DNA from 2 places in the Shimazuella sp. NTD247 genome. Region 2 is predicted to be linked to the other one. Evidence: predicted binding sites of a transcription regulator. Region 2 holds the regulator's gene; the other holds the start of a gene.
The links. Region 2 encodes Rex, which represses fermentation and respiration genes when NADH is low (regulators of the CRP and FNR family bind a similar motif). Its sites were predicted from a motif close to TTGTGAAATATTTCACAA; they were not measured.

Region 1 (7,987 bases), on a different contig from region 2:
GTCGCTCTACCAAGCCTTTTAAAATAAGTTTATCAATAAAGCGGGTAATAGTGGATGGTGCAACATGCAGTACTTTTCCTAGATCTGTTGATGTAATCCCAGGCTGTTCAATGACGACGAGAACAATAAATGCGTATGTTGGAGATAAGCCAATCGGAGCAAAAGCTTCGTCAGCCATCTTTCCGATTTCACGCGATAAATTTTGCGCTGTAAAATAGAGACAGCCATTTAATAGTTTCTCTATCATAAACTATCCCTTCTCAATCGTTATTTGCTTGCTCAAGCAAATGATAAAGCGAATGGAAACCAAAGTCAATCATTTAATGTATTAGAGGTTGCTGCATAAATAGATTTGAACACCTTAAAGTCGCTTGATGTGTGTGTCCGTGTCTGTTGTTAAAAAAACACAAAGGACGCTCTACCCACACATCTGCGCTTTTGTGGCGAATAATGCAGCAGGTAATATTAGAAATCATGTTGACCGAAAATCAGAAACAGAAGTCATCACAGGAATTATTCCTGTGATCATATGGTGAACGGGGGAATATATCTCCCGTCTATATCCGTAAATCCATATTCTTTTGCCAGATCACCAACTTGGAGTACATTTCCACTTTTTTTCATGATATTTGTATCACTTGCTAGTGCAGCAATAGCTCTACCGATATAATAAGGACTTTCTGTATTTTTCAGGGCTTCTACTTCTTGCCAGTGCTGTTCATTGGTTTGAAATGTTAATAAGACTAATTCTGTTCTCATCCATCCGGGCGATACCGCAATTACAGCAATATTATCTTGTTTTCCTTCTATAGATAAACCATATGCCATCCGTGTCAACGCATTTTTGGCCAGGTCGTAATAAAAGGTGCCGGTATATTTATCATGATCCCAAAAGGTAGTATGCACAATAAGTCCTTGTTTGTTTTCTCGGAGCAGCGGGATAGCAAAATGATTCGTAGCCAATTGTGCTCGTACTCCTGCAGTAAACATCGTATCCCAATGTTTTAATGAGAATTCCCAAAAAGGCTGGTCTTTGGGGTTCGTCCAAAGATCGTGACCTCCCCAAACATTATTTACGAGAACATCAAGTTTCCCTTGTTCTTTTCGAATCCGATTGATTAATGCTTCCGTTTCCGAGTCATTGGTGTGATCACAGCGGACAGCAATTCCTTTTCCGCCGCTTGCCTTTATTTGTTTTACTGTATCATCGATTGTACCTGGCCACCCATTGGTAGATTTTCCTTTGGTGCTCCTTCCCGTAACATATATGGTTGCCCCTGCTTTACCTAATTCAACAGCAATAGCCCTTCCAGCACCTCTGCTTGCCCCTGTTACAAGGGCAACTTTTCCTTCCAGTGTTTTCATGTAATCATCCTTTCGAAATCTGATCATTTTCATCATAATGGAGAAAAGTTGACATCCTATGTCATAATTACAAGAAAAAGATCAAGCTGTTGAAAGGGACGAAAAGGGATGAGAGGAGATCGGTTAGTACGTATTCTTTTATTATTGCAGTCACATGGACAACTGACAGCCAAACAATTGGCAGATAGACTGGAAGTATCCGAAAGAACCATTTATCGAGATATGGAAGCTTTAAGTGCTGCTGGCATACCTATCTTTGCGGAACGGGGGAAAAATGGAGGATGGTCTCTATTAGAAGGATATGAAACGAAATTGACAGGCTTAAAAGAAACAGAGATTTATGCTTTACTTCTTACTCCGTCGTCCCAACTGCTGGATGATTTAGGCTTAACCAACTCATCAAAAGAAGCTAGAGATAAGCTGATTGCTTCTATTCCTTCCTATTTTCGTGAAAACGCAAAGGAAGTTTGGAATCGAATCCATGTGGATACAAGTACATGGAGGGCTCAAAAAGAGCAAATGAATTGTTTTGAAGTACTTAAAGATGCTATCTGGAAAGAAAACAAACTGCAAATAGAATATCAGTTGGCTAATGGAGAGATGAAAGTTTATGTAGTAAAACCACTAGGTCTAGTAGCAAAGGGAAGCAGATGGTATTTTGTTGCGATGAAAGAAGATGATGATATTCGAGTTTTTCGCGTATCACGGATTCAATTGGTAGATTGCATGCAAAAAACATTTGAAAGACCAAAAAATTTTAATCTAGCGGCGTACTGGAAAGCATCGACAAAATCTTTTATTGATAAAATGCCAAGCTATGAAGTTCGGGTGGAAGTCGCACCTGCTATTTTACCAAGAATGACTTTTACGGATCGGTTTGTACAAATAGTAGAAGTTAACGAAGAGGAAAAGAAAAACTGGATTTCTGTTAAACTATCTTTTCAAACAGAAGAAGAAGCAATAGCTTACATATTGGGATTTGCAGATAGCATGAAAGTGATAGAGCCTGAAGTACTGCATGCTAGGATACTTGAGAAAGCAGAAGCAACAGCAGCATTTTATAAACAAGGGAAATAGTTTGAAATTTGTCTTTGAGACATATTAGGTGGCTAGATTGCTGATCATGCAACTGGATGGTAGCTAAGTACTATTAGTAGTAAACCCCTTGTTTCCAATAATAAAGTATCATACGATAACGATGTACTCAGTAATCTAGTGTAAGGGAATTAACTATGTCTATGGCTGGTTACAGTTTTGATGATTCCAAGTACGATCCTCATTTTGAACGAGTAGCAGAAAAGGTGACAATTGTAGAGGGAAGTGTCAGAACTAAACTGAAGCAAGCTGGTAAAAATAGTAACGGCACTCTTTTCACAGACACTCCTACCACTGAGGAAAATGGATATCTAGTCACCAGAATCTCTAGCTTTGCCTCCGGAGCTTCATCAATCCGAGTCGAAATGGAGGTTCGTACACCGCTTAGTGAGCTAAAATAGGGATAAGGCGGCGGTTTAAAAAAGGAAACTCACCAGTCATTTCTCTCTGTATGAGAATCTAATTCTGATTAACATACAGGGAGATATGCTTTATTGATGGTTGTTTTATTGTAATTATTGGTTTCATTTTTACTATATAATGTTTGGAAGAACAATTTGCACAAATCAATGAAAACCTATATCTATTGATTGACGCTCCCATTTTCTAAATTTAAAATAAAAAAGAAATTCGCCTTTCGTCTGGAAATTATGGGGATACTATGCTTCGCAGGACGTCGAAGAAACTCTCCAAAGAAATTGATCAGGACTGGAAAGATCAGCAGGATGTTGATAACTTTTCCGCAGGGAGAAAGCAAGAAATTCAAGAAATTCTACCAATGGTAAAAGATTACCTAAAGAAAGCTAACCCTTCGCAAAAGAGACAACTAGAGAAGATTATCCAAGAGTTGGAAGGACTTGAACGATGGTTCCGCCTTGGACGACGCGCTGGTGAAGTTCGCCAAAAGATGGAAGAATTGAATGGCACAGTGAAGCGGCTGGTGCAACTGCAAAAGACGCTCTCACTCTAAAATTTCTGGATTTGTATGACTGATACTATATGTCATGCACTGGAACACTCTCTAAGAAGGGTGTTCCAAAACAACAAAAAAAACAAGAGGAATGATCCCTTTCATTGATCACTCCTCTTTTTTATTGGAATAACAGCAAGTGAATAAAATGGGACAGAATTATTGAGTTTTATCCTTCCGCCGTTTAACGTGAAAAAGTGCATTATCTAGGATATGTAAGGGATTACAGCGCTGTGCTCTTTTTTTGTTGGTAATAATTTTAGTTCATTTATTCACAAACCTGTCACGGACGGCTCAACTTTATAAAAAAAATGGTTCTATAATTCAATAGTGAAGGTTGTATGTCTTATTTATTAAAAATTATGGTCAAAAGTATTTGGAAAAGGGAGTAGGTGACCAAAAGATGCGATTAAAATCAGTGTACGTGGCGATTTTTCTTACTATGACCTTTTTACTCTCAGGATGTTCGTTAAAAACAGGAGTTCTCAATCCACAAGGACCTGTTGCTCAAGAACAATATGGCTTGATTATGTGGTCAATCGTTTTAATGTCCATTGTATTTATTGCAGTTATCGTGCTTTTTGTGTATATGCTTGTGAAATATCGAGCAAAGTCAACTGATGAAGAATATGTAGAAGTAGACCAAAAAGAAAACAAATGGCTAGAAGTTTTATGGACAGCGATACCTATCGTCATCATTATTGCATTAGCTATTCCTACAGTAAAATCAACGTTTAAGCTAGAAAAATCTCCAAGTCCAAATCAAAAACCTATTACGATACAAGTTACATCTGCTAACTGGAAATGGATATTCAAATATCCGGAGCAAGGAATCGAAACGGTCAACTATGTGAATATTCCTGCAAACGTTCCTGTACGATTTCAATTGAACGCAGTAGGACCGATGAACTCCTTTTGGGTTCCTGAATTAGGCGGTCAAGAGTATACCATGCCGGGAATGACGATGTACCTTTGGCTAGAAGCAGATAAACCCGGAACGTATCTTGGAAAAAGCGCAAATTTCTCTGGGAAAGATTTCACACATATGCAATTTAATGTGCATTCGATGAATCAGTCTCAGTTTGATGCATGGGTTGCAAATGTGAAGAAAACTGCTCCAAAACAGACGACAGAAATGTTTAGAGCTTTGCTGAAACCAGGAGTAGTGAAAGAACAAACGTATTCCTCCTATCCAAATGTTGATGTCAATCGACTGGATGAGAACGGAAATCCGATAGTAGAACCAACAAATCCATCTCATCAGCATGGATCAAAGGATGATGAGAAGATGAACATGGATATGAATTCACATATGAATATGGATCACAAGTAAAGGAGGTAAAACCATGAAAGACTTTTTCTTTAACTTTAAAATGCCAGAACATTTTTTTGTCACCGGCGACCCTCTGATATATGGAGCGGATGTATCGATTGTATTGGTTTCACTAGCGATTCTCTTTGTATTTACGTATTACAAAAAATGGGGCTGGCTCTGGCGTGAATGGCTGACAACGGTCGATCATAAAAAGATTGGCATCTTGTATCTATTAGCATCTTTACTCATGTTATTCCGAGGTGGAGTAGACGCGATTTTAATGCGGATGCAGTTAACTGCTCCAAATTTAAATTTTTTAAATGCAGAGCACTACAATCAGATTTTCACCACGCACGGAACCATTATGATTTTGTTTATGGCAATGCCGTTTATTATTGGTCTAATGAACGTTGCAGTACCATTGCAGATCGGGGCAAGAGACGTTGCTTTTCCAGCATTAAACGCAGTTAGTTTTTGGATGTTTGCAGTTGGATGTTTCTTATTTAATATCTCCTTTGTTATTGGGGGCTCTCCTGATGCTGGATGGACTAGTTATACTCCATTAGCAGGGAATGAACTAGATCCAGGTGTAGGACAAAACTATTATTTATTAGGTTTGCAGATTGCTGGGATCGGTACCTTGTTAACAGGAATTAACTTCTTGGTTACCATTCTCAAAATGCGTGCTCCAGGAATGAAATTGTGGCGGATGCCATTGTTTTCATGGTCAACGCTGATCACTTCCGTCATTATCATCTTTGCGTTTCCAGTACTGACCATTGCTTTAGCACTGCTAACGCTTGATCGGATATTTGGTTTCCACTTCTTTACCCTTGTTGGCGGGGGAAGCCCGATGATGTGGGCGAATCTGTTCTGGATTTGGGGACATCCAGAAGTATACATTGTTATTTTGCCGGCATTTGGTCTGTTCTCCGAAATATTTAGTACATTTGCACGGAAAAAGTTATTTGGTTACAGCGCAATGGTCTACTCCATGCTGGCGATATCAGCATTGAGCTTTTTGGTCTGGGTTCACCACTTTTTCACCATGGGATCAGGACCTTGGGTTAATTCGATTTTCTCAATCTCTACGATGTTGATTGCGATTCCCACTGGTGTGAAGGTATTTAACTGGTTATTTACGCTTTATAAAGGAAGAGTTGAGTTTAAAACGCCAATGCTGTGGGCCTTAGGTTTTATTCCTATCTTCCTAGTTGGCGGGATAACAGGTGTCATGTTGTCTGTAGCTCCTGCTGATTATCAGTATCACAATAGTTATTTTCTCATCAGTCACTTCCATTATGTATTGATCGGTGGAACCGTTTTTGGCTGTATCGCAGGATTGATTTATTATTGGCCAAAAATGTTTGGTTTCTTATTAAATGAACGTTTAGGAAAATGGGCTTTCTGGTGGTTTATTGTTGGATTTAATCTCTGTTTTATTCCCATGTATATTCTTGGTCTCAAAGGTATGACGAGACGTGTATACACTTATCCAGCAGGATTAGGATGGGAATCGTGGAACTTAATCGCGACGATCGGTGCATTTGCGATGGGAATTGGGTTTATCATATTAGTTTGGAATATGATTTATAGCTTCCGCAAAGGAGAAAGAGATACCACTGGAGATCCTTGGAATGGACGTACATTGGAATGGATGACCACATCTCCTGCTGCAGAGTATAACTTCGCTGTTATTCCAAAAGTAAAAGGTTTGGATGCATTCCATCTGATTAAAAAAGAAAGAGCCGAAGGAAAAGAAGAACCGATCGAATTAAAACCGATTCATATGCCGAAAAGTGAAGGTTTCCCTGTATTTATGGCAGGATTTATGTTTATAGCTGGTTTTGGATTTGTGTTTGAATGGTTACAAGTTGGAGCGTTTGGTCTGCTTGGTGCGGTAATTGTTATGATCTGGCGTTCTTTTAATGACTATGACCGTGATTATTATATTCCAGTAGAAGAAGTGAAAAAGACGGAACTAGCAGCAGGAAGGAGGGTGTGAACATGGAAACGACTACCCAAACGAAAGAATATCAACCATTGGAATACAAATCAGAAGAAGGAAGATTAAAGATTTTTGGTTTCTGGATATTTCTCGGTGCGGAGATCGTGCTGTTCTCGACTCTCTTTGCTACGTATTTTGTACTAGTACATCAGACAGCGGGAGGTCCAGCTGGAAAAGATTTGTTTGAGATTCCAATCTTTGCTATGGAGACATTTTTCTTATTGACTAGTAGTTTTACGTGTGGACTAGCTATTTTAGCAATGCGAAAAAGTTCCAAAAAAGGTTACTTGTTCTGGACGATTATCACCTTATTATTGGGACTTGGATTTTTGATCTTAGAGATTAAAGAGTTTATCACACTGGTAGAAATGGGCGCAGGTCCAACAAGGAGCGCATTTCTCTCTTCCTTTTTCACGCTTGTAGGAACACACGGATTACACGTAACACTCGGGATCATATGGATTACAGGAGTGATGATCCAGGTAAGCAAGCGCGGTTTTACGCCTGTAACAGCAAGAAAAATCTTTATGACTGGATTATACTGGCACTTCCTTGATGTAGTCTGGATTTTCCTCTTCAGCACGATTTATTTGTTGGGGGTGGCATAAATGGAACAACATCATAGTGCAAAACCACATATTGTCGGCTACATTTTTTCTTTGGTGCTAACTGTTCTCGCCTTTGTCGACATGTTATACACATCATTGCCTATGTCGATGAAAATAACTGTTCTTTTGGTCTTAGCAGTTTTACAGTTTCTCGTGCAGCTCATCTATTTCATGCACATATGGGAAAGCAAAGAGCGAGTTTATCAAGTGATTAATATCGCATTTGGTGTATTTGTAGCCGTGACAATTGTAGCTGGTTCGATTTGGATTATGTTATACAATACCATGTTAATGTAATGAAACAGGCATGCCTACAAATGAGGCATGCCTGTTTTTTGTTGATGAAAATATGCAAAATACTTAGTTGCTTTATTCGCTCTTGTTGAAATCTTCCCACATCTCCAGTTCAAATTTTATTAGGAAGCTTAAAGCTTGCTCTTCACACTAGGACAGGACGGCTGGCTTGAGCACTTCCTCACACCATTGACGGAAACTGGTAGAGGTGGTGGATTCAGAGGTGCGTGGCTCGGTGTTGTAGAGACCCCCATCAATCGCTACCAGCAAATTAACCAGCCATTGTGCTGATGCCTCAGTCGATCCGTTCTGCATCAGATTGGTTTTGTATG
Region 2 (7,987 bases):
TAGGAGGAAAAACATCATGAGTGAACAAAATTTTGAGTTGTATGAAAAGCTAACCAAGCTTCAGTGGTTATTACACAAACAGCACCTGCGTAGTCATGCCTTGAAAGGTCCCATGGCGGATCCTACTCGTGGACAGGGGAGAATACTTGCCTTGCTTCGCCTTCAGGATGGTATCAGTACAAAAGATTTATCCTATTTGTTAGGGATTCGCGTGTCATCACTCAATGAATTGCTTGCGAAACTTGAAAAGAGTAAATACATTACTCGGGAGCCGTCCGAAGCAGATAAACGAGTGATACTGATAAAATTAACAGAAAAGGGCAGAGATGAAAATCAACAGGAAACAGAACATGAAGATATTTTTAGTTGTCTTTCTCTAGATGAACAAAAAAACTTTGGGGAGTACCTAGATCGTGTAATGGAAAAATTGAAAGAGAAGTTTGGCGAGGAAATGGAAGAAGAGTTTGACAAGCTGCGCGAAGCCCGTGAACGTATGGGTGAAGAGCGATTCAAGCATTTGGCTGCTTTATGGAAGGACAAAAGAGGGCATATGTTTGGCAGAGGAGCATCTCCACATTTTCGTGCCGGTTTCCCAGGCGGTGGGCATGATCATAAAAAAAGACGAGGTCATTAATTTTTGTTAAAAGGAGATGTATTCGCTTCTCCTTTTTTTAAAGCGAATCGAACATCCTAGATGTTGCATCAGATCTAAATTTATGCTATAGTTTTTTAGTAATTAATTTAATATGCGGGTGTAGTTCAATGGTAGAACATCGGCCTTCCAAGCCGAATGTGAGGGTTCGATTCCCTTCACCCGCTCCAATGAAGAAGCTATTTGTTAAAAAGTAGCTTCTTTTTCTTTTTCTTGATAAGATATATTTATTTATGTGGATGGACGGTGTTGTACCTTGGATAATTATGTTTTTCATTCAAAAAATGAAGACGAGACAAGAGCGATTGCCTTTCGTATTGGATCAGTGCTATCCAAAGGTGCAGTTATTGCTTTAAATGGAGAATTAGGTGCTGGAAAAACGACTTTTTCTCAAGGTTTAGCACAAGGGCTTGGTGTAAAAGAATATGTAGACAGCCCAACATTTTCTATTTTAAAAATTTATGAAGGCAGATTGCCTCTTTATCATATGGATGTGTACCGGTTAGATGAGAATAATATTGAAGATCTCGGGCTCGATGAGTTTCTTTATGGAGACGGAGTTTCTCTCGTAGAGTGGCCATCACGAATAACATCCTTGCTCCCAGATCATACCGTAAATATTTCGATAGAAGTCCTTTCTACAGGAGAGAGAGAAATTTTTATGGATTCAAAAACGTTGTTTGAGAAGGTGTCCGAATGAATATTTTGGCTATTGATACTTCTACACTCGTATTAAGTGTAGCGGTATTAAATGAACAAAAAGTACTTGGCGAAATTACAACCAATTTAAAAAAAAATCACTCAGTAAGATTAATGCCTGCTATTGATCAATTATTTCATGACCTAGATATGGCATTAACGGATATTGATTTATTTGCTGTTACTGCCGGTCCTGGTTCTTATACCGGAGTGCGTATTGGTGCGACAACAATAAAAACATTTGCATGGGCTGTACATAAACCTTTTCTTTCTGTTTCTACCCTTGCTGTCATGGCAATGAATGGCGATTATTTCCCGGGTTATATTGTACCTTTGCTCGATGCACGCAGAGAACAAGTTTATGCTGCTGTTTATGAAGGGCAATCAGAAACACAAAAGGAAAGACTCAAAGAACAAATTATTCCGATTGATGAATTGTTGTCTCAATTAAAGCGAATGGATAAAAATATTTTATTTATTGGCGATGATGTTTCTTTCTTTCAATCAAAAATTCAACAGGAACTTGGAGAGCGGGCAATCTTTGCTTCATCGAATAATAATTTGCCTTATGCAAGCAACCTTGGCATATTAGCGATGCAGAAATGGTTAGCAACAAATAGGAGTGAAAAAAATGATTTTGCTCCGAATTACTTACAACTTACTCTAGCTGAAAAAAATTTATTGGGGCGTTAATTATGAATAGTACCAAGAGCCTTTTATTTCGTCCGATGAAAGTAACGGATATCCCAGTTATTATGGAAATAGAAAAACTTTCATTCACTGATCCTTGGAGTGAATTCTCGTTTGTAGATGAAATTACCACCAATGATCTGGCATATTATATTGTCACACAAGTGGATGGACAAGTAGTTGGCTATGCTGGTATGTGGGTTGTTCTGGAAGAATCACAAGTGACCAACATCGCTCTTCATCCCAAGTTTCGTGGACAAGGAATTGCTACGAAAACGATGACTTATTTGATTGAACTTGCGAAACAATTAGGTACTTCAAAAATGACTTTAGAGGTTAGAAAATCGAACCAAATTGCCCAGCGGATATATCGAAACCTTGGATTTACTGTGATAGGAACGAGAAAAAACTATTATCCAGACAATGGAGAAGACGCTATTTTGATGGGATTGGTATTACATGAGTAAACAAGTGATTTTAGGCATTGAAACAAGTTGCGATGAAACGAGTGTCTCGGTAGTAGTGGATGGAGATAAAGTACTTTCCAATGTGATTAGTTCTCAAATGGAGATCCATCAAGCATTTGGAGGTGTTGTTCCAGAAGTCGCTTCTCGTCGGCACGTGGAAAGAATAACATTAATTATCGAACAAGCATTACAAGAAGCAAATATAAGCAAAAGTCAATTGACAGCAATTGCAGTTACCCAAGGTCCAGGACTTGTAGGTGCATTGTTGATTGGTGTTACAGCAGCCAAAGCATTGGCATATTCCTTACGGATTCCGCTAATTCCTGTGCATCATATTGCTGGACATATTTATGCCAATCATCTTGTAAAGCCATTACAATTTCCTCTGATCGCACTGGTTGTGTCTGGAGGGCACACCGAATTAATCTATATGCCAGATCATATGAAATTTGAGCGGATCGGCCGGACAAGAGATGATGCAGTTGGGGAAGCATTTGATAAAGTGGCACGTCTGATGAACTTACCTTATCCAGGAGGCCCGCATATCGACCGATTAGCCGCACTAGGAACTGCGACGTATTCATTGCCGAGAGCATGGTTAGAAAAAGATTCATTGGATTTCAGCTTTAGTGGATTGAAATCAGCAGTTATGCAGTTTATCAAACAAAACGAACGGTACTCCGAAAAGGATTTAGCTGCGAGTTTTCAAAGTGCTGTGCTGGATGTGATTGTTGAAAAAACATTTCGTGCTGTCAAACAAAGAGACGTGAAGCAATTAGTGATCGCTGGTGGTGTTGCAGCAAATAGCGGACTTCGAACGAGACTTCACAACCGAGTGAAACAGGAAAATGTTTCATTGTGTATTCCTCCTTTGGAATTGTGTACAGATAATGCAGCGATGATTGCATCAGCAGCTTATTTTTTATTACAAGAAAAGAATTATGCAGATTTGGAATTGAATGCTGTTGCAAACTTACCATTAGTATAAGCATCTTTTGAGGAAACGGGGAATAGCATGGCACGAGCCGAATGGAAAAAATTTCTCATATTAGTTTTGTATGTGAGTTTCTTTGGTTTAGGGCAGCTTATTATTTGGAAACTACTAGCTACAGTCAAAATAGTATTTACAATTAATGGATATGCACTTGATTTGACAGCAGTTCTTCACTTAGTTGAAAGTGTGCTTATCTATTCAGCGATTATTTATGTCATTTTGAAGAAGACAAACTACTGGAACATCCTTTTTCAAGCAAGTGATATAGTAAAGGAACAGACGGCTCTACGAAAAGAAAAACAAGATAGCGAATAAAACAACCGTTGAATGCCTACAAACGGTTGTTTTATTTATCATCATATTTTTCTATTCTCAATTTACAGCTTTTTTCGTATACTAGAAGTATCAAGTACCCGTCCGATATCGTAGAACAACAAAGAATTCGAGGAAAGTAAAATGGACGTCAGCTTCCGTATTCTGGACATGGTCGAGCGCTTCGGTCACTTGCTCGTCAACGCCTGCAAGGTCGTGTTCTACATGATCTTCGGTGCTCTGGTGTACAACTACATCCAGACGCATCCCCAGCAGGTCAACGAGTTCAAGACCGAGGCGATCCCGGTCCTGCGTCGGATGTACGACGCCACCTCGAACCGCATCTCCGGTGTCATGCATGACGCCCACTCGGTGTTCACTGTCAACAACCTGATCATCGTGGTGCTGCTGGTCACTGCGGTCATCCTCTGCAACCGCTGGGCCGACCGTCGGTACAGGCTGAAGATGATGCAGTACGGCAACCCCACCGGGGCGAAGCCGCTGCCGGTGCAGCAGCAGTTCTGATCTGATTCACCCATCGGACGGGAACGGACAGTTGATGTTGATGACACCCAGTCATCCGCTATCAATTGTCCGCCCGCAATATAATGAAATTCCAAATAGATAAAAAAGATGAGCAGACTATCGCTCATCTTTTTTTATATTTTTTAACAGTACCGTTGATACTTTTGAAATTCTATCTTTCGTTTTATATAATAGAGTCACAATCGTAATCGTCCTATCCATTGATGTGTTTCAAGAGAAGGCTGGCAATTATGTCCCGTATCATCACTCACCTGCTCCTTGCAGTTGTGGCAGTTTTCGCGGCTGTTACCTTTGCCATGAAGGTGTATCCGTCATTCGTCACAGCTGAACCGGTCTCGATGAATCTCCATTTCGTGGCGAGCTGGATTTGGGATGTACTCACCTTCATTCCGTCGATCATCGAAAACATGTTCTTCAGGGATTTCACGCTGGGGGACAGTCTTATGTTCCTCGGCGGTGCTGGTTTGGTGATCTTGGTGGCAAATGAGGTGTTTTGGCAGGGCCGTAGGTGAGACGGAATCTATGATCAAAGTCTGAATTGGATAGGACGGAAGGACAATTGCATGTTTCGTTGATGAGTTTAATGCTCGTCCGACATCAGTTGTCCCCCGTATACAATGAATTAGATTAATAGATAAAAATAGACTACATTTGGTTAGTTTATTTTTTTATAGAGATAGGAAAATCACCGATATTTTCGTATAATATAGTTGTCATTTGAGATACTTCCCCTGAAAATGAGGCAAGATGTTTACTCGTAATAAGTTCCGAGCGGTTGTGATTGCATTTGTGAGCACACTCAGCTTTTTTATGATGGAAGGTGTGAGTTTCGCAGCATCTGTTGAAAAGAAGCAGGATCCTTTTTGGAAGGAAATGCAGTACAATCCTGTTCCGGAAATTTTGGATGAGGTGAAGGGAAAGTTCACAAACACCAATCTGCTGTCTAGTGATAATCTTTACAGCTGGGTAGCCCTCTTTCTTTTGCTCGGTTTTTCCATCCTTTTTTATGTCGGTTATCAAGCACGTATTAAGAAGGACTGCGACAACTAAACCTTTTTTGAACCAACTGTTATGGGGGAACAGTAGGGACAAAGATTTGGTTTATTGGACGTTTGTATGTTTGAGTTGATATCCAGTCATGCTCACATCATTCGTCCGCTGAAAAATCCATCGTAAAAATATAGATTCATTCGCCAAGCATAACTGCTTGGTCTTTTTCATGCCGGAAAGTGGTATGATGGTAGAGTTGATCCATTAAAAGTTGAGCGATAAGTGGGTGATCATCTTGCAGAAAAAGCAACTTCGAATGGAAATGGTGAACATAAGAAATAAAATGGGAATGCCTGAGCGGATACACGCATCAAGGAAGATATGTGACCGTATAAAACAGCTTTCTATATATCAAGATGCTTCCTCTATACTCGTATATTTCTCCTATCGAAGTGAAGTCAGTCTATACGCGCTTATCGAAGATGCTTGGAAACAAGGTAAACAAGTTTCCTTGCCAAGTATGGAGCAAGATGCGATTGTTCCTCGATTGTTCACTTCTCCAGCAGATTTAGAACAGGGTTCTTTTCAAATCCTTGAGCCTAATTCCAATTGTGAAAAAGTGGACAAACACAAAATTGATTTGGTGTTGGTTCCAGGAGTTGCTTTTGATAAAAAAAGATATCGTTTAGGTTTCGGAAAAGGGCATTATGATCGCTTTTTTGCAACCATATCAGATGTTTTTAAATGTGGGATCGCTTATGATGAGCAAATAGTGGAAACCATAGGTGCGGAAGACCATGATATTCCGATGGATCTCCTTATAACTCCAAGTCAAATTGTATAAATATGGATAATAGATATTTTGCCTGTCTATCGTTTTACCGTATAATAAATAGGGAGGGGGGTGGCTTTCATTGGCAGAACAGAAAATCCCAAAAGTAACTGCAAAGCGGTTGCCATTATATTACCGCTATTTAGAAAAGCTGCATGCTATTGGCAAACAGCGGATATCTTCTGCTGATTTAAGTGAAGCACTACAGATTGATCCAGCCACCATTCGGCGCGATTTTTCCTATCTGGGTGAATTAGGTAAAAAAGGGTATGGTTATAATGTGACTTACCTTTTGCAATTTTTACGTGATTTTTTGAAACAAGATGAAGTGACCAATGTCGTCTTAATTGGCGTTGGGAACCTTGGTACTGCTCTCTTACGATATAACTTTTACCGGAGTCATAATACCAAAATTGTGGCGGGTTTTGATCAGGAAGAGAGCAAAATAGGAACAGACATTGACGGCATCCCAGTTTACTCGATGAATCGTTTAGCAGAAGTTATTTTATTGCATCATGTCGAAGTGGCAATTTTAACTGTTCCTTTAAATGTAGCGCAGGGAACTGCTGATTTTATTGTCAACGCTGGAATACGAGGAATACTCAATTTTACTCCAGCAAGGATCACAGCACCCCCAAATGTTCGCGTACACCATATAGATCTTACGACCGAGCTTCAAACATTAATTTACTTTCTGAAAAAATTTCCAGCTGATGAGATGATGGAAGAGGAAGGGTTTTAAGGGGTATTAGTGATGAACGAAGAAGATTTTGACCAACAACCGCTTGTCGAACATCTATCTGAATTAAGGCGGCGCCTCTTTTGGGTGCTCGCTACTTTTATAATCGGCCTTGTCGTCAGTTTTGTTTATGCAGCTGATATATTTAAGGTGATCAGCAAAGATGCCAATCAGCACTTTGCACTGTACGCACTTAGTCCTGCTGATTCTTTTAAAATTTACATGCAGATAGCACTCGTTGCTGCATTTGTTTTGACATTGCCTGTTATATTGTATCATCTATGGCAATTTGTTCGTCCTGGTTTGCAGCCAAGGGAGCAAAAAGCGGCATTGATTTATATTCCTGTTGCCTTTTTATTGTTTATTGGCGGATTGGTGTTTGGTTACTTTTTAGTTTTTCCATTGATGATCGATTTTCTTACCAATATTTCCAAAGATCTTGGTGTCAAACAGATGTATGGAATATATCAATACATAAGTTTTATGTTTAACGTTATCGTTCCATTAGCTCTATTGTTCTTATTGCCGGTTGTAGTTCTCTTTCTTACTAGGTTACGATTGCTCACACCAGCCTTATTGATAAAAATACGCAAAGTTGCTTATTTTGTTTTAGTTATTGTCGCACTCATCATTACACCCGATTTATTATCGAATTTTTTGGTTGGTGTACCGCTTATCCTCCTTTATGAGATAAGTGTTTTGCTTTCTGTTTGGTTATATCGGAGATTAGAAAAAGAGTCTTCGATGGAAGAAAGTGATTTGTAGGTTTTTTTTGCACAATGCTTGCAAAATGGATGAGAGATGATTATGATAAGAATTGGGTGTTAGCACTCGACGTTGTTGAGTGCTAACAAACGAACGACAAAAAGGAGGGTTTCCCATCATGATTAAACCACTTGGTGATCGTGTTATTCTAGAAGCTGTTGAGAAAGAAGAAACAACCGCTAGCGGTATCGTATTACCTGATTCCGCAAAGGAAAAACCACAAGAAGGACGAATCGTAGCAGTAGGTTCTGGACGTGTCGATGAAAACGGCAACCGTGTTGCTTTAGAAGTAAACACTGGT

Region 1: qoxA (cytochrome aa3 quinol oxidase subunit II) is a predicted target of Rex. The motif match lies at 3,691-3,708, and genes of this name have one in related genera.

Annotation. Positions count from the first base shown of each region.
Region 1 is NZ_JCAJZU010000005.1:329,836-337,822, forward strand. It holds gene AC5WOC_RS14890 (MarR family winged helix-turn-helix transcriptional regulator) at 1-247, opposite strand, end outside; gene AC5WOC_RS14895 (SDR family NAD(P)-dependent oxidoreductase) at 526-1,365, opposite strand; gene AC5WOC_RS14900 (helix-turn-helix transcriptional regulator) at 1,474-2,442, shown strand; gene AC5WOC_RS14905 (hypothetical protein) at 2,598-2,861, shown strand; gene AC5WOC_RS14910 (hypothetical protein) at 3,122-3,430, shown strand; gene qoxA (cytochrome aa3 quinol oxidase subunit II) at 3,834-4,763, shown strand; gene qoxB (cytochrome aa3 quinol oxidase subunit I) at 4,804-6,750, shown strand; gene qoxC (cytochrome aa3 quinol oxidase subunit III) at 6,753-7,361, shown strand; gene qoxD (cytochrome aa3 quinol oxidase subunit IV) at 7,362-7,658, shown strand; gene AC5WOC_RS14935 (NmrA family NAD(P)-binding protein) at 7,806-7,987, opposite strand, start outside.
Region 2 is NZ_JCAJZU010000004.1:399,778-407,764, forward strand. It holds gene AC5WOC_RS12925 (MarR family winged helix-turn-helix transcriptional regulator) at 17-634, shown strand; tRNA gene AC5WOC_RS12930 (tRNA-Gly) at 749-822, shown strand; gene tsaE (tRNA (adenosine(37)-N6)-threonylcarbamoyltransferase complex ATPase subunit type 1 TsaE) at 909-1,352, shown strand; gene tsaB (tRNA (adenosine(37)-N6)-threonylcarbamoyltransferase complex dimerization subunit type 1 TsaB) at 1,349-2,044, shown strand; gene rimI (ribosomal protein S18-alanine N-acetyltransferase) at 2,047-2,508, shown strand; gene tsaD (tRNA (adenosine(37)-N6)-threonylcarbamoyltransferase complex transferase subunit TsaD) at 2,501-3,496, shown strand; gene AC5WOC_RS12955 (hypothetical protein) at 3,524-3,817, shown strand; gene AC5WOC_RS12960 (hypothetical protein) at 3,959-4,339, shown strand; gene AC5WOC_RS12965 (hypothetical protein) at 4,591-4,872, shown strand; gene AC5WOC_RS12970 (hypothetical protein) at 5,108-5,410, shown strand; gene AC5WOC_RS12975 (5-formyltetrahydrofolate cyclo-ligase) at 5,646-6,194, shown strand; gene AC5WOC_RS12980 (redox-sensing transcriptional repressor Rex) at 6,265-6,924, shown strand; gene tatC (twin-arginine translocase subunit TatC) at 6,937-7,686, shown strand; gene groES (co-chaperone GroES) at 7,805-7,987, shown strand, end outside.